3 regions of the Streptomyces sp. NPDC051243 genome follow, and region 3 is predicted to be linked to each of the others. Evidence: riboswitches for the same ligand, from Rfam matches in the RefSeq annotation. Region 3 holds a riboswitch; each other region holds the start of a gene.

Region 1 (7,686 bases), on a different contig from region 3:
ACGGCACGACGCCCGGCGCATACGGGTCCCCGAACTGGGCAGCGAGCATCACAAGCAGCGGCCGAAATCGCTTTCCACCCGCTCGCACCAGATGCTGGGCGGCCTCGGTGATGAAGGGGACCTCACTCTTGGTGGCTTCGAGCAATCCCTCCTCGACAGCCGCCAATCCGGCCTGGACATCGGCTTCCAGAGCCTGGTCCCGCACGCTCAGCCCGAACGGCCCGACGACGGTCACGAGGGGTCTCCTGTCTGCTGGTGTCTTCTGGCGGTTACACGGTTTGTCGATAGGTCGCTGCCATCACTCAAGTCAGCGTATCCGGTCACGTTTCGATCACCGATGCCGCCCACCCGTCCACCATGGGCGGTATCGGATCACGACCGGTATGTTTTTGATCACCTGATAAGGCCGGATATCTATCGACCTATAGGGAAGCAGCGGCCCGTGTCCCGAGCCGAGGTCGACTTCGAGCCCGGCAGCGGGCCCCCGCCCCGCGACGAACGCGCCTTCTTCGGCCAGGCCAGAGGCCTGCTCACGCTGTCCGGCCTCGAGGTCTGGGAACGCCTCTCGTTGCTCGGTATGCAGGCCATCCTCGTGCTGCACTTCGCCGACGCGGTCTCGTCCGGCGGAATGGCCATGTCCGCGGAAACGGCCGCCTCCGTCTCGGCCGCCTCCGTCTCCGCCGCCTCCGTCTCCGCCTCCTACGGCACCCTCGTCTACCTGGTCTCCATCGCCGGCGGCTGACTCGCCGACCGCGTGCTCGGCTCGCACCGAGTGGTCCCGCTGGGCGGCGTCCTGATCGCCGGCGGCCACTACGCCATGGCGGTACCGGCCGCCGGCACGACCTGGCTGGGCCTCGGCCCGATCAGCGCGGGCACGGGACTGCCCCAGCCCAACGTCGCCACCATGGTCGGCAAGCTCTACCGCACGGACGACGAACGCCGGAACGCCGGCTTCGCGCTCTCCTACGTGGCGATCATCATCGGCGCCTTCGCCGGCCCGCTGATCACCGGCCGGCTCGGCGACCAGAGGAGCTGGCACTGGGGCTCCTCGGCGGCCGCGATCGGCATGCCCTTCGGCCTGGTCCAGTACGTCGTCGGCCGCCGGCACCTGGCCGGCCGGAAGCACGCCGCCGAGTTCGCGCTCGCCCCTGACGCCATGCGCCGGGCGATCCGTCTGATCGCCTCGGGTCCGGCCACCGCCACCGCGCTCGCCGTCCTCCTCGCCACCGCCGGCCGGCTCACCATGGGCCGCTTCGTCGACCTGCTCACCCTCGTCTCGGTGATCGCCCCGGTCGCCTACTTCGCGGTGATGTCCGCGAGCCCACGGGCGACTCCGGAGGAGCGCGGCCGGCTGCGCCCGTACGTCGTCCTCATCCTCGCCTCCACGGCCTTCAACCTCGTCCTCTTCCAGGCGTACTCCACGATGATGGTGCTGGCCTCGACGAACGCCGAGACGACGATCCTCGGCTTCGACTTGCCCGCGAGCTGGTACGCCTCCGCCCTCGGCGCCTTGGCGGTCGCCCTCGCCCCCGTCGTCGCCGCGCTGGGGGTCCGTATGCGGCACCGCCGGCCGCACGCGTCCAACAAGATCGCGATCGGCGCGGCGCTCGGCGGCCTGTCGTTCCTGCTGATGGTGCTGCCGACCGCAGGCCACTCCTCCGACGGCCACCTCATGTCCGTCTGGTGGATCGTGGGTTCGTACCTGCTGCTCGGCCTCGGCGACATCCTTCGGGAGACCTCGGGCATGTCGGCCACGACGAAGCTCGCCCCGGCCGCCTTCGCCGGCCAGACCATGTCCCTGTGGTTCCTCGCCCTCGCCAACGGCATCCAGGCCCAGACGGTGAGGCTCTACGACGACGTCTCCAAGCCCGCCCACTTCGGCGTCAACGGCGCGATCGCGGTGGCCGCGGGGCTGGCCGTGACGGCCGCGGCACCTTGGCTGCGCCGCACGATGCACCCGGTGCGCCGACACGACGGGGGACCCGCTCATGCACATCCGTACGTCCTTCCCCTTCAAGACGACCCATGACGACCTCCGGATCCCGCCCCGGACGGAACCCTGCTGTACGCGCGTCGCGTGTGACGCCCGCTGACCGACGAGCCCGTACCGGCGCTCCTGGAATACCCGCCGTACCGCCTGACCGACTGGACCCGCGCCCCGCGACCACCAGCGCCACCCCTGGTACGCCGGCCATGGCTACGCCTCCGTGCGCGTGGACATCCGCGGGCACGGCAACAGCGAGGGCATGCCCACGGACGAGTACTCGGCGACGGAACTGGCCGACGGGGTCGAGCTCGTCAACTGGCCGGCGGCGCAACCCTGGTGCGGCGGCAGGGTCGGCATGTTCGGCATCTCCTGGGGCGGCTTCCACTCCCTCCAGATCGCGGCCCTCGCGCCCGAGCCGCTCAAGGCGATCGTCACGGTCCGCTCCACGTACGATCACTATGACAACGACGTGCACTACCTGGGAGGTTCCGTCCTCGCGGTAGACATGCACGCCTGGGCGGCGACGATGCTCGCCTTCGTCTCCCGGCCGCCCGATCCGCGGTACGCCGGCGAGGGGCGCGACATGTGGCTGGCGCGCCTGGAGTCCGTCGAGCCGTTCATCCACACCTGACTGGCCACCAGACCCGCGACGGCTACTGGCGGCACGGCAGCGTCTGTGAGGACTACGGCGCGATCGACGCCGCCGTCCTGGCGGTGGGCGGCTGGCACGACCCGTACCGCGACACGGTGCCGCGACTCGTGGAGCACCTGCCCGCCGACCGCGTGCGCGGCCTGATCGGCCCCTGGTCGCATCAGTACCCCGACCGCGGCCTGCCCCCGGGCCCGGCGATCGGCTTCCTCCAGGAGACGCTGCGCTGGTGGGACCACTGGCTCAAGGGCAAGGACACGGGCGTGATGTCCGAGCCCCTGCCGCGCGTGTGCGTCAGCGACTCGCACCGCCCGGCTACGGTGTACGCCACTTCGAGTTCGAAGCGGGCGAGGAGACCTGGGTGTCGGGGCGGCCGAAGGTGCGGCTGCGGCTGACGTCGGAGGTGCCGCGCGGGCAGGTCGTCGCCCGGCTCTGCGACGTGGCGCCGGACGGCTCCTCGACCCTGGTCACCCGGGGCATGCCGAACCTGTCGGCGCGCCACGGCCGCGACCATGCGGTGCCGTAGGAGCCGGGCGCCGCCGGGGACGTGACTTCGAGCTGAGCGGCATCGGCCATGCCTTCCCGCCCGGCCACCGCATCCGCCTCGCCGTCTCCTCCGCGTACTGGCCGTGGATCTGGCCCCGGCCGGACTCGGCGGCGGGCTTCACCCTCGAACCGGCCGGGAGTTCCCTGGAACTTCCAGTACGTGCACGTGCGTTGCACGAGGCAGCGATCACCTTCGAGGAACCCGGAGCAGGCGCCGCCGCTCGGCGTGAACGCCCCCGTCACGCTGGACGAACCGCGCCCCGAGCGGCTCGTCCTACGGGACGTGGCCAAGGGCGAGTGGCGCCTGGAGGTAGACCCTCGGTACGGCGGCACGCGCGTGTACCCCGACGGTCTGGAGTTCACCGAGGAGGCGCTGGAGACGTACACGATCAACGAGTCGGATCCCCTGTCGGCCCGCACCCGCTCGTACTGGTCGATCCACCCACCGCCCGGAGTCGGCGTGGAACGCCACGGTGCGCACTCGCTCGCAGATCAGCTGCGACCGGACGGACTTCATCACCTCCACCGAGGTGATCGGCCTGGAGGGCGAAGAGGTACTTTTCCACCGGACATGGGAGAAACGGACTCCACGGACAGCCGGTTAAACGCGAGTTGGACCCATTGCCCGATTTGCCGCTCTTGTGGATGCCAGTGAGTTGAGTCACGCACGGACGACCGCCCGCCCGACCCGGCACACCGCGTCCTTCCTTGCAGCAAGCGCAAGTTGAAGATTGGCAACCGCAAAGGATCAAGCACCCCATTCACGCCAGACCATGGTCAACCGCACGACGGGCGACCATGGCACTTGTTCCGGGCATGTGCTCTCGCATACGTTCCCGCTCGTCGGGCGGACGCCGAATCCTGCCGCCGCCCGAGTCATCCACCGACGCACTCACACACGCACGGCAGGAGCGGGGGACCCAGGTAAGTCGCCGCACCGGTCGCCTTGATGGCGCACCGGCCGCGGCTAGGGGTGAAGTCGCGCCGCCACACGGCGGCACGGCCGGGCACCTCCCCGCCCGAACCCGACAGCTCACCTCGCAGGCGTCGGAGAGGAACAGCGCCATGGCCCGAGGCAAGCACCGCCGCCCCCGCACCAACCCGCTCACCCGCCACGCCGTCGCCGCCGGAACCGGCACCGCCGCGCTCGCCCTCCCGCTCCTGGGAGTGTCCACCGCGAACGCCGCGGAGACGGCCCAGGCCTCCGCCCCGGCGAAGGTCGGGTCCGTCACGTACACCACGAAGAAGGGCGACACGCTCTACGACATCGCGGACCGGTACGACGTTCAGGGCGGCTGGAAGCAGCTCTACAAGGACAACCGCAAGGCCGTCGGCGACAACCCCCGGCTGATCCACCCGGGCCTCGACCTGAAGGTCCGCGCGACGAAGAAGGCGAGCACGACCGCCGACAAGGCGTCCGCGCCCGCCAAGAAGTCCTCCGTCGCCCAGGCCACCCAGTCCTCCGTGAAGTCGTACCCGAACAACCTCGACGGCTGGATCCGCAACGCCCTGGACATCATGTCCCAAAACGGAATTCCCGGATCCTACGAGGGCATTCACCGCAACATCATGCGTGAGTCGTCCGGCAACCCGTCCGCCATCAACAACTGGGACTCCAACGCCGCCGCGGGCACCCCGTCCAAGGGCCTCCTGCAGGTCATCGACCCGACCTTCGCCGCCTACCACGTGCCGGGCACGGTGTACGACCCCTTCGACCCGGTCGCGAACATCGTGGCCGCGTGCAACTACGCGGCCGCGCGCTACGGCTCGATCGACAACGTAAACGGGCCTTACTAGACAAAAGGCATCTTTGACCGACGAACGCTCCCTACTGGACGAAGTCGGCCAAGATACCCGCGAACAGTCTCTCGAGGACGACGGCGATGCCGTCGTCCTCGTTCGACAACGTGATCTCGTCCGCGACCTCCTTGAGTTCGGGGTGCGCGTTGGCCATCGCGACCCCGCGGGCGGCCCAGTCGAACATCGGGATGTCGTTGGGCATGTCCCCGAAGGCGATGGTCTCGTGCGCCCCGAGGCCGAGGTGCTCGGCGGCGAGCGCGAGACCGGTCGCCTTGGTGATGCCGCATGGCTGGAGTTCGACGGTCCCGGGCCCCGACATGGTGACGGTGGCGAGCGAGCCGACCACCGAACGCGCCGTCGCCGCCAACTCGTCGTCCGAGAGGCTCGGATGACGCAGCAGCACCTTGCTGATCGGCTCGCACCACAGGTCGTCGCGATACTGCACACGTACGGCCGGCAGCGTGGGGTGGGGCATCAGATAGCCGGGCTCGATGAGCGTGAGGCCGTCGACGCCGTCCTGGTCGACGGCCGCGTACACCTGCCCCACCTCGGCCTCGATCTTGCCCAACGCGGTCTCCGCCAACTCCCGGTCCAGCGTGACCGACCACAGCAGCCGGTCCGCGCCGGCGTCATACAACTGCGCCCCCTGTCCGCACACCGCGAGCCCCGTACTGCCCAGGTCGTCGAGGAGCGGTCGCACTCTGGGCGCCGGCCGTCCCGTCACGACGAGGTGCTGCGCACCGGCCGCCGCCACCAGCGCGAGCGCGTCGATGGACCGGTCCGACAGGGTGTCGTCGCCTCGGAGCAACGTCCCGTCCAGGTCAGTGGCGATGAGTGAATATGCGATAGGTGCGGCCATGATCAGAGAATACGGACAGGACGCCCCATCGACTCGACGTGAACCGGACGGCTGCTGTGTTCACATGTGTTGACACCTGCTCCGGTTCGGGTTCGGTTCGCGCGCCGCAACTGCCTGCCGCCTGTTGCGATTTCACCCCCATGTGGTGCCCGCGGGCTCCTTGATGGTGGTGTTGACGCGGTTGAACAGGTTCATCACGCCGATGAGCAGGATGAGAGCCGACAGTTCCTTCTCGGCGAAGTGGTCGGCCACCTCATCCCACAGCGTGTCCGGCACCGACTCGTGGGATCGGTCGGCGAGGCGAGTGACCGACTCCGTCAACTGCAGCGCGGCCCGTTCGGCGTCGGTGAAGTAGGGCGCCTCCCGCCAGGCGGCAACGGCATCGATCCGCTCGTCACTCGCCCCGGCCTTGCGCAGATTGACCGTGTGACCGTGCACACAGGCGCTGCAGCCGTTGATCTGGCTGGCGCGCAGCCCCACGATCTCCACGAGCTCCTGCGGCAGGCCGCTCTCGCCGATCGCCTGGAGGAGGGTTCCGATGCCCTTCATCGCGCCGGGAAGGACGTACGCCGGGTTGGTCATCCGTGCCTGCATGATTCGTGCCTCCTGTGTCAGTACTTCCGTCTTCACTGCACTGACGAGGCGGAGGAAGCAGTTGTGACCGGCAGACAGAAGATTTTTTTGGAGGGTGCCAGAAGCCCAGGACAGCCGACTCACACGTAACGTGTGGCCCGACCACATGGCAATGGCACACGGAGCGGATGAGAGTGAGGCAGCACCCCATGCCCCCCTTCGATCTCCCCGAGGGCGACCCCTTCGGCACGCACAACCTTCCGTACGGCGTCTTCTCCCTCCCCGGCTCGGACTCCGCGCGCAGGGTCGGCGTCCGGCTCGGCGACCACGTCCTCGACGCGGGCAAGGCGGCCTACGCGCTCGGCTCGCCGTACGCCCCGCTGCTCGCCCAGGACTCCCTGAACCCGCTGCTCGCCGCCGGCCGCACCACCTGGTCGGACGTACGGCGCGCCCTGACGGCGTGGGTGACGGTGCCGGCGCACCAAGAAGCCATCCAGGACCTCCTCCATCCGCTGTCGTCAGTGACCCTGCACCTCCCCTTCGAGGTCGCCGACTACGTCGACTTCTACGCCTCCGAGAACCACGCCCGGAACGTCGGCCAGATCTTCCGCCCCGACGCCGCGGACTCCCTCACCCCCAACTGGAAGCACCTTCCGATCGGTTACCACGGCCGCTCGGGCACGGTGGTCGTCTCCGGCACCGATGTCGTACGGCCCTCCGGCCAGCGCAAGGCCCCCACCGAACCGGCGCCGGTCTTCGGCCCGTCGGTCCGCCTGGACATCGAGGCCGAGGTCGGCTTCGTGGTCGGCGTCCCGTCGCAGATGGGCAGGCCGGTGGAACTGGGCGACTTCCGCGAACATGTCTTCGGCCTGTGCCTGCTCAACGACTGGTCGGCACGTGACGTCCAGGCCTGGGAGTACGTCCCCCTCGGCCCGTTCCTCGGCAAGTCCTTCGCCACGTCGGTGTCGGCCTGGATCACCCCGCTGGACGCGCTGGAGGAGGCCCGGGTGGCGCCGCCGGAGCGGACGCACCCCCTGCTGCCGTACCTGGACGACTCCGCTCCCTCAGCGGAACCCGGCGGCTACGACCTGCGAATCTCGGTGGCCATCAACGGCCATGTCGTCTCCGAGCCTCCCTTCTCCACCATGTACTGGACGGCCGCCCAGCAACTCGCCCACATGACCGTGAACGGCGCCTCCCTGCGCACCGGCGACCTGTACGGCTCCGGCACGGTGAGCGGCCCGACGGAACGCGAGCGCGGGTCACTGCTCG
Region 2 (7,686 bases), on a different contig from region 3:
ACAGGCCCCATGACAGCCGCGTGGGCCGCACCCTCGAACAGGGCACGGCCCGCACCGCCGACGCGCAGCCTCAAGCCACGACCGTCAAGCCACCGACCGGATCCGCGACTTGATGTCGTCCGGCGACAGCGCGCCCTTGGCCGTCACATGGTCCCCCGACGACTCGCCGCGCAGGCGCCGACCGATCCACGGCACCAGGTACTCACGGGCCCAGTGGACGTCGTCCCGGCGGATCTCGAGGGTGCCGCGGGGCGGGAGCGGCGGCCAGGGCTGGTCCGGGTCGGCCGGCACCTCCAGACCGAGGACCTGGCCCGCGCGCAGCGCCACGCGCGTGTGCCCCTCGGGAGACAGGTGGAGCCGGTCGTCGTCCCAGGCCCGGCGGTCCTGGACGGTCTTCAGGGACCACAGGTCGAGCACCGGGCAGCCGTACCGGTCGGCGATGGCCCGCACATGGCCGTTGTAGGTGGCGATCTTGCCCCGCAGATGCTTCAGCACGGGCACGCCACGGGTGTCGAAGCCGGTCGTCACCATGACGGTGCCGACCGCGGCGGTGAGCCGGGCGACCGCCCGCTCGAAGCGCTCGGCCACCTCGTCGGGGTCGGTGCCCGGCCGGATGATGTCGTTGCCGCCGGCGCAGAACGAGACCAGGTCCGGGGCCAGTTCCACGGCTTTCGGGAGCTGGTCCTCGACGATCTGGTCGAGCAGTTTGCCGCGGACGGCCAGGTTGGTGTAGTCGAAGTCGCCCTCGGGGCGCCGGTCCGCGAGCAGGACCGCGAAGCGGTCGGCCCAGCCGACGAACGCCCCGTCGGGGCCGGGGTCGCCGACGCCCTCGGTGAAGCTGTCCCCCACCGCGACGTACGACCCGATCACTGATCTGCTGTCACTCTTCGAATCGCCTGTCACACCGGCATGATTCACCTTCGAATGTGACCTACGCGACCGTAAGGAAGGGTTGACGGACGGTGAGATAAGCCACTCCCCAAGTGTTGACCAAATCTGGAATAAGCCTCTGATCAGGGCTGTTGTGGGCTCAATCGCCACACCCGGAAGTCGCTGAACCGGAAGTGGCTCCAGGTGGTCCGGAAGGCGAAGTGCCCACCGCCGTACGGCTCCGGGTCGGTGAAGTCGAAGACGAGCCGGCCGTTGTTCCACCACCGCACGGTCGGGCCGTCGGAGACGATCCGGACCCGGTGGGGCTCGTTCGCCACGAGCAGCGGCTCGGCGTAGTCGTAGACCAGCGGACGGACCCCGGCCTGACCGACGTACCTGCGCAGCCGTGTGGTGGTGTTCGTGTTGGCGCCGTAGCCGACGTAGTACGTCCTGAGGTGGTCGTACTCCGCCAGGGCCCCGCCTCGCCTGGTCGCGAACAGGTCGTCCGGGGAGCGGACGTCGGTGGCGTTCCAGAAGTTGTTGAGGTCGCAGACGCGGTCGTTGACGCCGCCGGCCGAGATGGGCACGGCCGTGTACTCGATGGCGTACGGGCCTTGCAGCCGCTTTCTGAACCAGATCGTCGCGCCCGCGGGCACGTCGACCTCCAGTACCCCGCGCGAGGCGGTGACGGTGCCGCCCTTCTCCAGTTCCACGGCCCACCGGCCGAGACCGTGACGGAAGTCGTCGTGCGCGATCAGCCCGCGATGGCGCGGGGCCGCGCCGGCGGTGCCCGCGGGGCCGAGGGCGGTCAGAGCGGCGCCAACGGCCAGGGCTGCGAAGGCTCTACGCGTGGTTGTCACTGGGGACGGCTCCTTCCGGGAGGGTGCAGACAGCCGTGCGGATGACGGGCGCCCTCCGATGCCTTGTCACCGCCCCCGCCGGACAGGGGAGTTGACGCGGGCAGCAGAAAGCGCTTGCAGTGCTGCGCCGATCACTGTGCCTTCCCGCCTCCCCTCCTGTCGACACTCCGGACATGCCCGCCACACGAACGCAATGCGGCGCTCACGACCGATCGAGCCCGGACACACCGAAGGCCGGACCCGGGGATCGGGGTCCGGCCTGCGGCAGCGTGTCAGGCGTGGGGTCCGCCCCCGCTCGAGAGGAGCCTCGAGCGGGGAGGGTCGGCGGGGGATCAGCCGATGGCGACACCCTTGGAGCGGAGGTAGGCGACCGGGTCCACGTCCGAGCCGTAGTCCGGCGTGGTGCGGATCTCGAAGTGCAGGTGCGGGCCGGTCGAGTTGCCCGTCGATCCGGAGAGGCCTATCTGCTGGCCCGCGGTCACGGTCTGGCCGGCCGAGACGGAGAGCGAGGACAGGTGGGCGTACTGGGCGTAGTAGCCGTCGGCGAGCCGGATGACGACCTGGTTGCCGTACGCGCCGGCCCAGCCCGCGGAGACGACGGTGCCCGCGCCCACGGCCTTCAGCGAGGTGCCGGTCGGAGCGGAGAAGTCGACGCCGGTGTGGTAGCCGCTGGACCACATGCTGCCCGCCACCTTGTACGCGGTGCCGACGGCGGCCGAGGACAGCGGGGCACTGAAGCCACTGGCGGTGCTGGTCGCCCCGGCGCTCTGGGCAGCCTTGGTCGTCTTGGTCGCGGAGGACTTCGCGGCGGAAGAATCCGAGGAATCCGACGACTTCGAGGGCGAAGAAGAGGAAGACGGGGAAGAGGGCGACGACTTGGGGGTGCTCGTCGCGGCCTTCTTGCCACCGATGGTGAGCTTCAGACCGGGGTGGATGAGCGACGGGTCCGAACCGACGGCCTCTCGGTTGTCGGCGTAGAGCTTCTTCCAGCCACCGCTGACGTTCTGCTCGTCGGCGATCTTCGAAAGGTAGTCGCCGACCTGCACCGAATAGGTCCGCACACCCGTCTTCCGAGCCGCGTCCTTCTTCTCTGCGGCCTTCTTCTCGGCCGCCTTCTTCTCAGCGACCGGAAGTGTCTGAACGGCCTTTCCGGAAACGGACTGCGCGGGAGCGGCATGGGCGCCGGTGGCTCCGATGAGCGGGAGGGCGAGAGCGGCTCCGCCGGTTCCGGCGACGGCTATGGAGCGGGTGAAGCGCAGGGACTTCGGGCGGCGGTGCTTACCCTTCGCGGGCATGGCGAATTCCTCTCCGGCGCCTGCGAGGTGAGCTGTCGGGTGCGGGCTGGAGATGCCCGGCCGCGTCGGGACGCGACTTGACCCCAAGCCTGTTCCGGAGACCGGAACAGGCGGTTTTACCTGTGGGTCCCCCGCTCCTGCCATGGTCGGGTGAGTTTGCGCGGGCTCCGGTCGGCGGCAGGATTCGGCGTCCGTCCGGATTGGTGGCGAACGTAAGCGAGGAAGACGCACGGGAACAAGTGAGAGGTTCCGTCCGAATGCGTTCCTGTTGATCCCTTGTGGGAATTCTCGGTCACCCTGCGTGAATTATTGATGCGCCGCCCGACTCAAAACCCCTTGAAAAGCAGGGGAATTACATGAACATGACGGGCGACGCACGGTCACGAATATGACGCTCCTCACGCGACTCCGCTCCAGCTTCCTTTGCTTCAGAGCGAGTTGGAATGAAGGCGTCAATTCGGACAGAACCCCTAGATGCGGCGCAGGCGGATAACTGTCGCATCAAGGTCGCCGCGCAGGTTGGTGCGCAGTCCGTGATGCAGCAATACGGCACCTCGGTGAACTTCGCCCGTTTCGCGGCATTCGTACGATGCTGTCGGGTCGAGCCCACGCAGCCGCAGCGCCGGTACGGATTCGCCGTAGCTCTGCGCCTGAAGCCAGGCGAGGACGACCGTCTCGTCACCGAGCGCGTACTGCACCGCACTCAGCCCGCCGCGCGGGGGCCGCAGCCGGTAGAGGTCGCCACGCTGCACGACGGGCCGGATCTCCTTGTAGAGCTCCACCCACTCCCGCGCCTCGGCGAGCTCCCCCTCGGTCCACTGCGTGAGGTCTCCGCCGACGCCGAGCACCCCGGCCATGGCACTCACGAAACGGAACCGCAGCGAGCTGGCCCGGCCGTTGAGCTGGTCGTTCGGACTGTCGGTGACCCAGGCGGCCATGACCCGCGCCGGGTGGATCTGACTGAAGCCGTGCTGGATGGCGAGCCGGTCGAGCGGGTCGGTGTTGTCGGACGTCCACACCTGGTCCGTACGGCTCAGCACGCCGAGGTCGATCCGGCCGCCCCCGCCCGAGCAGGACTCGAAGGCGACGCCCGGGTGGGCGGCGCGGAGCCGGTCCAACAGGGCGTAGAAGGCGCGGACGTGGTCGACCCAGAGCCGCTGCGGGTACGGCTCACCGGGCCAGCCCGCATCGCTGAAGCAGCGGTTGAAGTCCCACTTCACGTAGTCGACGGGAGCGCTGGAGAGGATCTCGTCGAGCCGGTTCCAGAGGTATTCCTGGACGTCTTGGCGGGCCAGGTTCAATACGAGCTGATTGCGGAATTCCGTCCGCTTTCGCCCGGTCTGGTACTGCACCCAGTCCGGGTGGGCCCGGTAGAGCTCGCTGTCCGGATTGACCATTTCCGGCTCCACCCAGATGCCGAACTGCATGCCGAGGCCGTGTACATGGTCGGCCAGGGGCTTGAGGCCGGACGGGAAGCGGTCCGGGTTGGGCGTCCAGTCGCCGAGCCCGGCGCGGTCGCTGGTGCGCGCCCCGAACCAGCCGTCGTCGACGACGAACAGCTCCACGCCGATCGCGGCGGCCCGTCGCGCGAGGGCCCTTTGCCGCTCCTCGGAGATGTCGAACTCCGTCGCCTCCCAGGAGTTGAAGAGCACCGGCCGGTCCTGATCGGCGTCGGGGATGACATGGGCGCGCTGGTAGGCGTGCCAGGCGCGGCTCGCGCCCCCGAAGCCGCCGTCGCTCCACAGCCCGGCGAAGACGGGGGTCACGAACGACTCCCCCGCCGCCAGCCGCAGCAGACCCGAGTCGTCGTACCCGACCCCGCCGGTGATCTGCACGCGCGCGTCCGGCAGCTGGGCCACCGCGATCCGCCAGGACCCCGACCAGGCGAGGGCGCAGCCGTACACCTCGCCGCGCTCCTCGGTGGCGTCGGTGTCGAGCGCGACCCAGGGCAGGAGCGGGTGCCCGGTGTGGCCGCGGCGACTGCCGATGACCTTCTCACCGTAGGTGAGGGGCGACTGCGTCAGCCGGGACTCCGCGGCCCAGCGTCCGTGCAGTTGGGACAGCCGCCAGTCCTCGCGCTCGGGCAGGGTCCAGGTGGCGGAGTCGGCGCGCAGCAGCTCCAGGTCGGGCCCCTGGTTGTCCAGGGTCACCCAGCGCTCCACGACGTCGTCGCGCATCCGGTAGTGCAGGGTGATGCCCAGCCCGCCGTCCCGGAACCGCAGCCGCAGCTCCTCGCCCTCGGTCTCGTACGCCTCGAAGGTCCACTCGGTGCCGCGCCGCTCGTCGGTGCGCACGGAAAGGGCCGGGCGCACGAAGCGGGGGCCACCCTCGACCGGGTACTCCTCACGTCCGTCGAGCTGCGACTCGAAGGGCCAGTAGTCCGGGAGCGGGCGCACGGCCAGCTCCTCGGCGTCGGCGAGCGCGATACGCGGTCCCCAGTGGAGGTGCAGCAGCTCGGCGCCCTCCGTGAGGTGAAGGGCGTAACTGCTGGTGGGCCCGGAAAGAACCCAGGTACGCCCGCGGTCGGAGATCTCCAGCATCAAGCCCTCACACATTCGAACAGGTCCGATCAAGCGTCAACATCATCAAGCCCCGCGCGGCTCCGATGCAACGCCTGTGGACAACTCATTGCCCCAGGAATCCATGTCGTATGGTCGAGAGCGCATCCCGTCGGCCGCACCGCCGAGCCGCGCCGACGGGGCAGACTGGGAGGAGCCCCCGTGACGCAGCAGATCCCGTCGACCGAGCCGGAGCTGGCCGGAGTCCGCAACTTCCGCGATGTGGGCGGCCTGCCGACCGTGGACGGACGGCGGGTGCGGTACGGAGTGCTGTTCCGCAGCGGCCACCTCGCGCACGCGACCGAGGAGGACGCCGCATTCCTCGGTTCCCTGGGTCTGCACACGATCTTCGACTTCCGCAACGCGGCGGACCAGAAGCTCGAGGGGCCGGACGTCGAGCTGCCGGGCGTGCGCAATGTGAACCTGCCGCTGAGCGACCCGGCGGACGGCGCGGAGTTCTGGAAGATGGTCCGCGACGGCGACATCGACCAGCTGCGGGAGATCCTCGCCGACGGCAAGGCGGCGAACCGGATGATCGCCTCGTATCGCATGATCATCAAGGAACGCACCGCCGAGCACTCCCAGGTGCTGCACGCGCTCGTGGAGGACAGCGTCCCCGCCCTGATGCACTGCGCGGCCGGCAAGGACCGCGCCGGCCTGTCCATCGCCGTGACGCTGCTCGCGCTCGGCGTGGAGCGCGACGCGATCCTCGCCGACTACCTGGAGTCCAACGCCAAGCACCGCCGCTACAAGGTGCACCGCAGCAGCAGCTCCGCCTCGGCCTACTCCCCCGAGGTCATGGAGCTGCTGAGCCCGCTGTTCGACGCGCGCGCCGAGTATCTGACGGCCGCCTTCGAGACGATCGAGGGGACGTGGGGCGGCGTCGACGCCTATCTGGAGCAGGGCCTGGGGATCACCCCGGAGGCCCGGGAGCGCCTGCGGGAGCGGCTGCTCGACTGACGCCCGGCCGCCGGGGGCCGCCCCGCGTGCCTACTTCGCGCCCGCCTCGAACAGGAAGTAGATGAAGGCGGCGAAGACATGCCCCACCGCGATGTAGACGATCAGCCGCACCCAAAGGGCACGCGGGAACTTCTCCTCCATGTCGCTCAAGGCGTCTCTCCAGGGGTGGGGCCCAGGCACAAGGTGGCCGTGGGACTCTGCAGCAAGGTGTGGACGAACAGGAGCTCGACCCCGCCCTCGTCCTGAGCGGCGATGCGGTGCGGGGTGAGCGAGTCGAAATGCGCGCTGTCGCCGGGCGCGAGCCGGTGCGTGGTGTCCCCGAGCCGCAGCCGCAGCCGCCCCTTGAGGACGTGGAGCCACTCCTCGCCGGGGTGTACGCGCACGATGTCGCCCTGCGATCCGTACGGCACATGGACGCGCAGGGCCTGCATGCCGCGCCCCGGAGCGCCCGCCTGCCAGTACGTCCAGCCGCCGGCCGCCGTCGGCTCCATGTCGGCGGCGCGCACGATCGCGTCCCGATCGGCGACCGTCTCGCCGAGCAGCTCGGAGACGGTCGTACCGTAGACACGCGCGAGCGCGAGCAGCATCGGCAGCGAGGGCTGGCGCCGGCCGGTCTCCAGCCGGGAGAGGTGGGCGGGCGACAGTCCGGCGGCGCGGGCCGCGCCCTCCAGGGTGAGGGCCGCTCGGCGGCGCAGGGCCCGGAGCTGAGGCGCGACGACGGGCAGGGCCTCGCCCGGCGCCGCCGACTCGCCCTCACCCTCGGGCTCGTTCTCGGGAGAGCTCATGCTCTCCATTCAGCCGGAGCTTTGCCTGTGCGGCAAATTTCTTGCCTCAGAGGCAAAAACCCTCGACCAGCTGGGCATCGGGGACGCCACGCCCTCAGCGGTTGGCAACCGCCTGCTTGATCAACGTCTTCCCGAAGTCCCACATCAGCCCGCCCCCGCTGTGCGCGTCGTCCATCACATCCGTGAAGGCGTCGACGAACCGGTCCACCTCCCGCTCACCGATGATCAGCGGCGGGATCAGCTTGATCACCTCCAGGTGGTCGCCGGAGACCTGGGTGAGGATGCGGTGCCGCCTCAGCAGCGGTACGACGACCATCTGCGCGAACAGGCCCTTGCGCGCGGCCTGCAGCATGGTCCA
Region 3 (7,686 bases):
CGGTCACCGTCGACGTCAACGACAACGGCGACTTCACCGACGACACCCCGATGAAGCCGTACAAGGACGGCCAGCAGGTCGGCCACTTCGGCACGGACAACCCGGCCACGGACATCCCGGAGAGCCAGGACTTCGTCGTGGAGGTCCGCAAGGACGTCCCGATGGACCCGCTGGGCGGCGACTGGGTCGGCAAGAAGGCCGACTTCGTCAACATCGGCCTGACCGCGGGCGCGCACGGCACCCACGTGGCCGGCATCACCGCCGCCAACGGGATGCTCGGCAGCAAGAACATGAACGGCGCCGCCCCCGGCGCCAAGATCGTGTCGTCCCGGGCCTGCGTCTTCGGCCCCGGCTGCTCCAACGTCGCGCTCACCGAGGGCATGATCGACCTCGTCGCCAACCGCGGCGTCGACGTCGTCAACATGTCCATCGGCGGCCTGCCCCCGCTGAACGACGGCAACAACGCCCGTGCCGAGCTGTACACGCGGCTCATCGACACCTACGGCGTCCAGCTCGTCATCTCCGCCGGCAACTCCGGCCCCGGCGCCAACACCATCGGCGACCCGGGTCTGGCCGACAAGGTCGTCTCGGTCGGCGCGGGCGTCTCCAAGGAGACCTTCGCCGCCAACTACGGCACCGGCGTGGCGAACGAGTACCAGCTGTTCAACTTCTCCTCGCGCGGCCCGCGTGAGGACGGCGGCTTCACGCCGACCATCGTCGCCCCCGGCTCCGCGGTCAGCCCGATCCCGGCCTGGATGCCCGGCGCACCCATCGCCGAGGCGGGCTGGAAGCTGCCGGCCGGCTACGCCATGTACAACGGCACCTCGATGGCGTCCCCGCAGGCCGCGGGCGCGAGCGCGCTGCTGCTGAGCGCCGCCAAGCAGCGGGGCATCAAGGTGACGCCCGAGAAGCTGCGCACGGCTCTCACCTCGACGGCCAGGCACATCGAGGGACTTCAGGCGTACGAGGAGGGCTCCGGCCTCATCGACGTCGTCGACGCCTGGAAGGCGATCAAGGCGGGTGCCACCGCCCACGACTACGCCGTGAAGGCCCCGGTCGACACCGCGCTCGACCAGGCGCTGAAGACGCCGGGCTTCGGCACGGGCGTCTACGACCGTGAGGGCGGCCTGAAGGCGGGCCAGAAGAAGACGTACGACGTCACCATCACCCGTACGTCCGGTCCCGCAGGGTCGCTCCCGCACATCCTGAGCCTGGCGAACAACAAGGCCCGCACCTTCTCGATCGTCGGCCCGAGGATCGTCGACCTGCCGCTGAACAAGGCGGTGACCGTAAAGGTGCAGGCCGCGCCCAAGCACGCGGGCATCAAGAGCGTGATCCTGGAGGCCGACGACCCGAGGACGGTGGGCGTCGACAAGCAGATCCTGAACACCGTCGTGGTCTCCACGCCGGTCCAGCACACCTTCACCGCCTCCGGCTCGGTGCAGCGCAACAACTTCAAGTCGTACTTCGTCACCGTCCCGGAGGGCGCGAAGTCGCTCGAGGTCACGCTGGGCGGTCTGAAGGACGGCAGCCTGGCGAAGTTCAGCGCCATCAGCCCGTGGGGCGTCACGGTCCCCGACAACGACCCGAACACCACGGACATCGCCTCCTACGAGGACCCGCTGCCCGGCGTCTGGGAGATCGAGGCCGACGCGCGCCGTACGTCGGCTCTGCTGGACAACCCGTACAAGCTGAACGCCACCGTCTACGCCGCGGCCTTCGACCCGGCCGCCGTGACCGTGCCGGAGGCCAAGGTCGGCACCCCGGTCGCCGCCTCCTGGACGGTGACCAACAAGCTGGAGGCCGTCGACGGCAAGCTCAAGGGCGGTGCGCTCGGCTCGTCGAAGACCGCGCGGCCGACCATCGCGCACGGCGCCACGCAGACCAGCACCGTCGAGGTGCCGGAGGGCACCACGTCGCTGGACGTCGCCATCGGCAAGGTCTCCGACCTGGGCTCCGACCTCGACCTGAACGTGTACGACGCCGCGGGCAAGCTCGTCGGCCAGTCCGCGGACGGCGACTCCGAGGAGGCGGTCTCGGTCGCGAACCCGGCCGCGGGTACGTACACCGTCGAGGTCGTCGGCTTCGAGGTGCCGTCCGGCTCGACCGAGTTCGACTACCGGGACGCGTTCTTCTCCACCGCGCTCGGCTCGGTCACCGTCGACGAGTCGCCGGTGAAGCTCGGCACGGGCGACACCGCGAAGGTGTCGGCGAACGTCACCGTCGCGCGGGCCGTGCCCGAGGGCCGGCAGCTCTTCGGTGAGGTACGGCTGGTGAACACGCGCGGGACGACCGCCGGTGTGGGCGGGGTGACCATCGAGAAGGTCACGCCGTAGTCGTCGTACCTACGACTGTGGGGCGGGCGTCCGATGCCGGGCGCCCGCCCCTTCGTCTTGCCGTCTCGCCGTCGCTCAGCCCGCGTTGAGCCCCGCGAGCTCGCCCAGCGGCAGCGTGTGCTGGGTCTGCAGGACCTTCGCGCGCAGATAGCGGACGTTGTCCGGGGTGGCGAAGACGCCGGTCGGGACGCGGTCGCGGACATCGATGCCGAGGGCGCGCAACTGGTCGGCCTTGTCGGGGTTGTTGGAGAGCAGGTCGAGTTCGCCGATACCGAGGGCGGTCAGCATCTGGGCGGCCGCCGTGTAGTCGCGGGCGTCCTCGGGCAGGCCCAGGGCGGCGTTCGCGGCGTAGGTGTCGAGGCCCTGGTCCTGGAGGGCGTACGCGTCGAGCTTGTTGTAGAGGCCGATGCCCCGGCCCTCCTGGCGCAGGTACAGCAGCACGCCGCCGCGCTCGGCGATGCGCTCGACGGCCTCGCGCAGCTGGGGGCCGCAGTCGCAGCGGGCCGAGCCGAAGACGTCGCCGGTCAGGCACTCGGAGTGCAGACGGACCAGCGGGGTGGTGCCGGGGGCCGGGTCGCCCAGGACGACGGCCACGTGTTCCTGGCCGTCGGCGAGGCCGTGGAAGGTGACCAACTCGGTGTCGACGCGGTAGCCGTCGTGGAAGCGCAGCGGGACCCGGACGCGGGCGCGCTGGGTGGCGGCGGCGGTGAAGTCGGGCATGCGGGTTCTCCGGGTTCCGTACGTGGCCGTCTGCTTCAGATTTGAAGCAGCTCCTCGGACCAGGACCCTACCCCATGCTTTAAATTTGAAGCAACAAGTTTGTCGTGCGGGTCACCAAGTCGCCCAAGTCACGAACAGGACTTGGAGGAACGCCGACGCCACGGCACGTCATCCGCGGCGGCACCCGCGCCCTCCTCCTGGAACCCCTCGCCGACCACCGTGAAGATCTCCTCCAGCTGCCCGACCTGCTCCGGACTCAGCCGGTCGAAGAGCAGCGCCCGTACGGTCTCGACATGACCCGGCGCCGCGCTCTCCAGGACCCGCATCCCCTCGTCGGTGAGCGTCGCGATGCTGCCCCGCTTGTCCCAGCGGCAGTTCTCGCGCCGCAGCAGGCCGTCCTTCTCCAGGCGCGAGACGGCGTATGTCAGCCGGCTGCGGGTGATCTTCAGTCCCTCCGCGAGGTCGGTCATGCGCAGCCGGCGCTCCGGTGCCTCGGACAGGGTGGCGAGGATGGAGTAATACAGGTGGGGCATGCCGGCTTCCTGCTGGAGCTGCCGGTCCAGCGCGTCCTCCACGAGCATGGCGGCGGCGATGTACGCGCGCCAGGCGCGTTGCTCATCGGGGGTGAGCCAGCGAGTCGTCATGCCACCAGTGTAGGTTTGTTTCAAACTTGAACCAAGCCCCGCCTTGCCCCGGTTCCACTCCGGCTCCGAAAGGGAGCGCGCCGATGCCCTCGTCGTACCCCTACGTCCTGCTCTCCGCCGCCGTCTCCCTGGACGGATACCTCGACGACACCACCGCCGAGCGCCTGCTCCTGTCCAGCCCCGCCGACTTCGACCGGGTCGACGAGGTGCGGGCCTCCGTGGACGCGATCCTCGTCGGCGCCGGCACGATCCGGGCGGACAACCCGCGGCTGCTGGTGAACTCGGCCGAGCGCCGGGCCACGCGGGTGGCTTCCGGCAGCCCCGAGTATCCGCTGAAGGTCACGGTCAGCGCGTCCGGCGAGCTGGATCCGGCGGCGAACTTCTGGCACACGGGCGGCGGGAAGATCGTCTACACGACGGAGAAGGGCGCCGAGCGACTGCGGCGGACGCCGGTCGCGGCGGACGTGGTCGCGCTGGGCGCGGAGCTGGACTGGCGGGCTCTGCTGACGCACCTGCGCGAGGCGCGCGGCGTCGAGCGGCTGATGGTCGAGGGCGGCGGCACGATCCACACGCAGTTGCTCCAGCAGGGGCTCGCGGACGAGCTGCAGCTGGTGCTGGCGCCGCTGTTCGTCGGCGACCCGGACGCGCCGCGGCTGTTCGGGCCGGGCGGATATCAGGGCGGACGGCTGCGCCTGCTGGAGACACGGCGCATCGAGGACGTCGTGCTGATGCGCTACGAGCCCACGGCGCCGGGAGGCGGTGTCCTGCCCTCCGCCGCCGACCGGCACTGGCTGGCCCGGGCGTGCGACCTCGCGGCCCAGTGCCCGCCGTCGGAGACGGCGTTCAGTGTCGGGGCGGTGGTGGTGGCCGCCGACGGGACCGAGCTGGCGCGCGGGTACTCCAGGGAGGGCGGCGACCTCGTGGTGCACGCGGAGGAGGCGGCGCTCGCGAAGATCGCGCCGGACGATCCTCGGCTGGCGTCCGCGACGGTGTACAGCAGCCTCGAACCCTGCACCCGCCGCGCCTCGAGGCCCATGCCCTGCGCGCGGCTCATCCTGGCGGCGGGGGTCCGGCGGGTGGTGACGGCCTGGCGGGAGCCGGACACGTTCGTGACGGGGGCGGACGGGACCGGGGTGCTGGCGGCCGAGGGAGTGGATGTCGTGGTGCTGCCGGAATACGAGGAGCGGGCCAAGGCGCCGAACACGCACCTGTCGTTCCGATGAGAGAGGGGTCACGGAAAGCCGTGTGCTTCGGGTCCCGCCGATGGCGTACTATGGAGTCACCGACGCGGGGTGGAGCAGCTCGGTAGCTCGCTGGGCTCATAACCCAGAGGTCGCAGGTTCAAATCCTGTCCCCGCTACTGAAGACTCAGGGCCGGAACTGATCAGTCAGTTCCGGCCCTGAGTGTTTCCCACCCCGTCTCCGTCGAAGTCGTCGTACGGCGCCCTTGATCGTTGTCACCTGCCGTGAGCAGGCGACCGCCCTCCGATAACAACTGACATACCGTCAATACCTGTGTGCCTCCTGAGCCGTGGCCAACTCGCCCGATTTGGCCCGCTCATGACCCGTAAGTCCAGGCGAAAATCGTTAATGATCAAGTGGAACAGCTTGGAATCCGCACCCCGGGTCTATTAACGTTCGATAACGCAGCGCGGTCGTCCCAGCCGTCACAAGAGGCGGCTCCGTGCTCACGCGCCGAGTCCCGCAAGGGAGCCGGGGAACCACCACCCTGGGGTGAATCGCGCGGATTCCACCGTGAAGTCACGGTTGGTATACGCGCGTAGGAGACCTTCCTGCTCCGAACCCGTCAGCTAACCCGGTAGGCGAGAAGGAAGGAAAGGAGTACGCCCACGTGGCGTCCAACAGGCCTGCTACGCAAGCCCCGTTCGTGCCGAGTCAGCGCAGCACCGACACCTTCGGCTACGACCGCTACCGCACCGACGAGGGCCCGTTCGAGGAGTGGAACCCCACCGCGGAGTCCATTCGTCCCGTACGTGGCAGGCACCGCGTCGCCAAGCAGCGTGGCGGGGGACTCGCCCGCAGCTCCACGGTTCTCGGCGTCGGCGTCATAGCCGCCGTCGGCGCGGGCGGCATGGCCAGCGCGAACAGCGGCAAGCCGCCGGTCGCCATCACCATGCCGGACCTGCCGCTGATCTCCGACGACGACTCCGCCGCGGCCGCCGAGGACGCGACCACCGCGCTCAGCACCATGGGGGAGACGGCCCAGGAGAGCGTTCAGGGCACCAGCACCGACGCCGGTGAGGCGCTGCGCAGCCGGATCATCGCGCAGGCCGAGCTGCAGCAGGACCAGATCGACGACAAGGCCGCCGCGGAGGCGATCGCCGCCGCCGAGAAGGAGGCCGCCGCCGCGGCCGCCAAGGCGGAGAAGGAAGCCCAGGAGAAGGCCGCCGCCGCCAAGGCCGCCGCCGAGGAGGAGGCCCGCAAGAAGGCCGAGGCCGAGCGCCTCGCCGAGCTGGCCAAGCAGTACGCGCTGCCGACCTCCTCGTACACCGTCACCTCGACCTTCGGCCAGGCCGGCGCCTACTGGTCCTCCGGCTACCACACGGGCCTCGACTTCGCCGCCCCGTCGGGCACGCTGATCAAGGCGGTGCACACCGGCACGATCACCTTCGCCGGCTGGGACGGCTCCTACGGCTACAAGACGGTGCTCACCCTCGAGGACGGCACCGAGATCTGGTACGCGCACCAGTCGTCGATCAGCGTCAGCGTCGGCCAGAAGGTCAACACGGGCGACGTCATCGGCCGCGTCGGCGCCACCGGCAACGTGACCGGCGCCCACCTGCACCTCGAGGTCCACCCCGACGGCAGCACGAACGGCATCGACCCGATGGCCTGGCTGCAGGGCAAGGGACTCTCGGTCTGACCCCGGGGGCGATCTCCTGATCGCTTGGAGACGTCGGTCGTGCGGACCGGCGGGAGGACGCGTCGTGAACGCCGGCGAGGCAGAGTCTGCCCTCGTCGGCGTTTCGGGCTCGTGGCAGCGGTCAGGGATCGCAGCTGCCGGACCGGCTCGCGCACTGCCAGCCCGAGAAGCCGCCCTCGGGGTTGTCGACGTCGTTGTCGAGCCGGATGAAGCCCCAGACGACGGTGACGGTGAACGCGACGGCGGCCAGGGCCAGCAGCCACAGGACGCCCTTCTTTCGGCTCATCGCCGTCCCCCCAGGGCCAGTTGACCGGCCCTCACCCCGTACGGAAGAAACCTTCCCCCAGCCTAGATGCTCCGCTTGGCGGGGGGGTGCCCACAGGGTTTACGGGAACTTTGTCGCCGTGCCGGAATGGGGCGCTCCAGCACGGCGGTTGACGTAGAGCATGACTTCTCTTCGCAAGCTCGGCTCTTCCGGTCTCGAGGTCTCCGCACTCTGCCTCGGCGGCAACGTCTTCGGCTGGACGGCCGACGAGGCCCAGTCCTTCGCCGTGCTCGACGCCTACGCGGCGGCGGGCGGCAACTTCATCGACACGGCCGACTCGTACTCGGCGTGGGTCGAGGGCAATGCGGGCGGCGAGTCCGAGACCATCATCGGCAAGTGGGTGAAGGCGCGGGGCAACCGCTCGGACGTCGTGATCGCCACCAAGGTCAGCCAGCACCCCGACTTCCAGGGCCTGACCGCGGCCAACATCAAGGCGGCCGCGGACGCCTCCCTGCGCCGCCTCGGCACCGACCACATCGACCTCTACTACACCCACTTCGACAAGCCGGAAGTGCCGGTCGAGGAGATCATCGGCGCGCTGGACGAACTGGTGAGGGCCGGCAAGGTACGGCACATCGCCGCCTCCAACATCTCGGCGGAGCGACTGGAGGCCTCCCTCGCCTTCTCCGACCGCGAGGGCCTCGCCCGCTACGTCGCCATCCAGCCCCACTACAACCTGGTCTCCCGTGGCACCTACGAGGGCGCCCTCCAGGACCTCGCCGAGCGTGAGGGCCTCGCGGCGATCCCGTACTACGCCCTGGCGGCCGGCTTCCTCAC

The links. Region 3 has a riboswitch for cyclic di-AMP ahead of ACIBAG_RS42015 (M23 family metallopeptidase). Riboswitches for the same ligand answer to the same signal wherever they lie in the genome.
Region 1: linked by a shared signal. The riboswitch ahead of ACIBAG_RS39875 (LysM peptidoglycan-binding domain-containing protein) and the one ahead of ACIBAG_RS42015 (M23 family metallopeptidase) in region 3 are both predicted to bind cyclic di-AMP.
Region 2: linked by a shared signal. The riboswitch ahead of ACIBAG_RS20000 (LysM peptidoglycan-binding domain-containing M23 family metallopeptidase) and the one ahead of ACIBAG_RS42015 (M23 family metallopeptidase) in region 3 are both predicted to bind cyclic di-AMP.

What each region holds. Positions count from the first base shown of each region.
Region 1 covers NZ_JBITES010000021.1:45,484-53,169, forward strand. Annotated here, with positions in the region: gene ACIBAG_RS39860 (polyprenyl synthetase family protein) at 1-235, opposite strand, end outside; partial or broken gene ACIBAG_RS39865 (peptide MFS transporter) at 578-1,963, shown strand; partial or broken gene ACIBAG_RS39870 (CocE/NonD family hydrolase) at 1,989-3,787, shown strand; cyclic di-AMP (ydaO/yuaA leader) riboswitch at 4,057-4,242, shown strand; gene ACIBAG_RS39875 (LysM peptidoglycan-binding domain-containing protein) at 4,248-4,979, shown strand; gene ACIBAG_RS39880 (HAD family hydrolase) at 5,011-5,841, opposite strand; gene ACIBAG_RS39885 (carboxymuconolactone decarboxylase family protein) at 5,974-6,435, opposite strand; gene fahA (fumarylacetoacetase) at 6,624-7,686, shown strand, end outside.
Region 2 covers NZ_JBITES010000007.1:316,485-324,170, reverse strand. Annotated here, with positions in the region: gene ACIBAG_RS20010 (SGNH/GDSL hydrolase family protein) at 85-870, opposite strand; gene ACIBAG_RS20005 (DUF6250 domain-containing protein) at 1,014-1,730, opposite strand; gene ACIBAG_RS20000 (LysM peptidoglycan-binding domain-containing M23 family metallopeptidase) at 2,063-3,025, opposite strand; cyclic di-AMP (ydaO/yuaA leader) riboswitch at 3,030-3,188, opposite strand; gene ACIBAG_RS19995 (alpha-galactosidase) at 3,496-5,565, opposite strand; gene ACIBAG_RS19990 (tyrosine-protein phosphatase) at 5,746-6,543, shown strand; gene ACIBAG_RS19985 (DUF6126 family protein) at 6,574-6,693, opposite strand; gene ACIBAG_RS19980 (helix-turn-helix domain-containing protein) at 6,690-7,328, opposite strand; gene ACIBAG_RS19975 (aspartate aminotransferase family protein) at 7,423-7,686, opposite strand, start outside.
Region 3 covers NZ_JBITES010000024.1:21,876-29,561, reverse strand. Annotated here, with positions in the region: gene ACIBAG_RS42040 (S8 family serine peptidase) at 1-2,336, shown strand, start outside; gene ribA (GTP cyclohydrolase II) at 2,412-3,056, opposite strand; gene ACIBAG_RS42030 (MarR family winged helix-turn-helix transcriptional regulator) at 3,185-3,700, opposite strand; gene ACIBAG_RS42025 (dihydrofolate reductase family protein) at 3,784-4,923, shown strand; tRNA gene ACIBAG_RS42020 (tRNA-Met) at 4,987-5,060, shown strand; cyclic di-AMP (ydaO/yuaA leader) riboswitch at 5,384-5,541, shown strand; gene ACIBAG_RS42015 (M23 family metallopeptidase) at 5,553-6,584, shown strand; gene ACIBAG_RS42010 (hypothetical protein) at 6,706-6,870, opposite strand; gene ACIBAG_RS42005 (aldo/keto reductase) at 7,031-7,686, shown strand, end outside.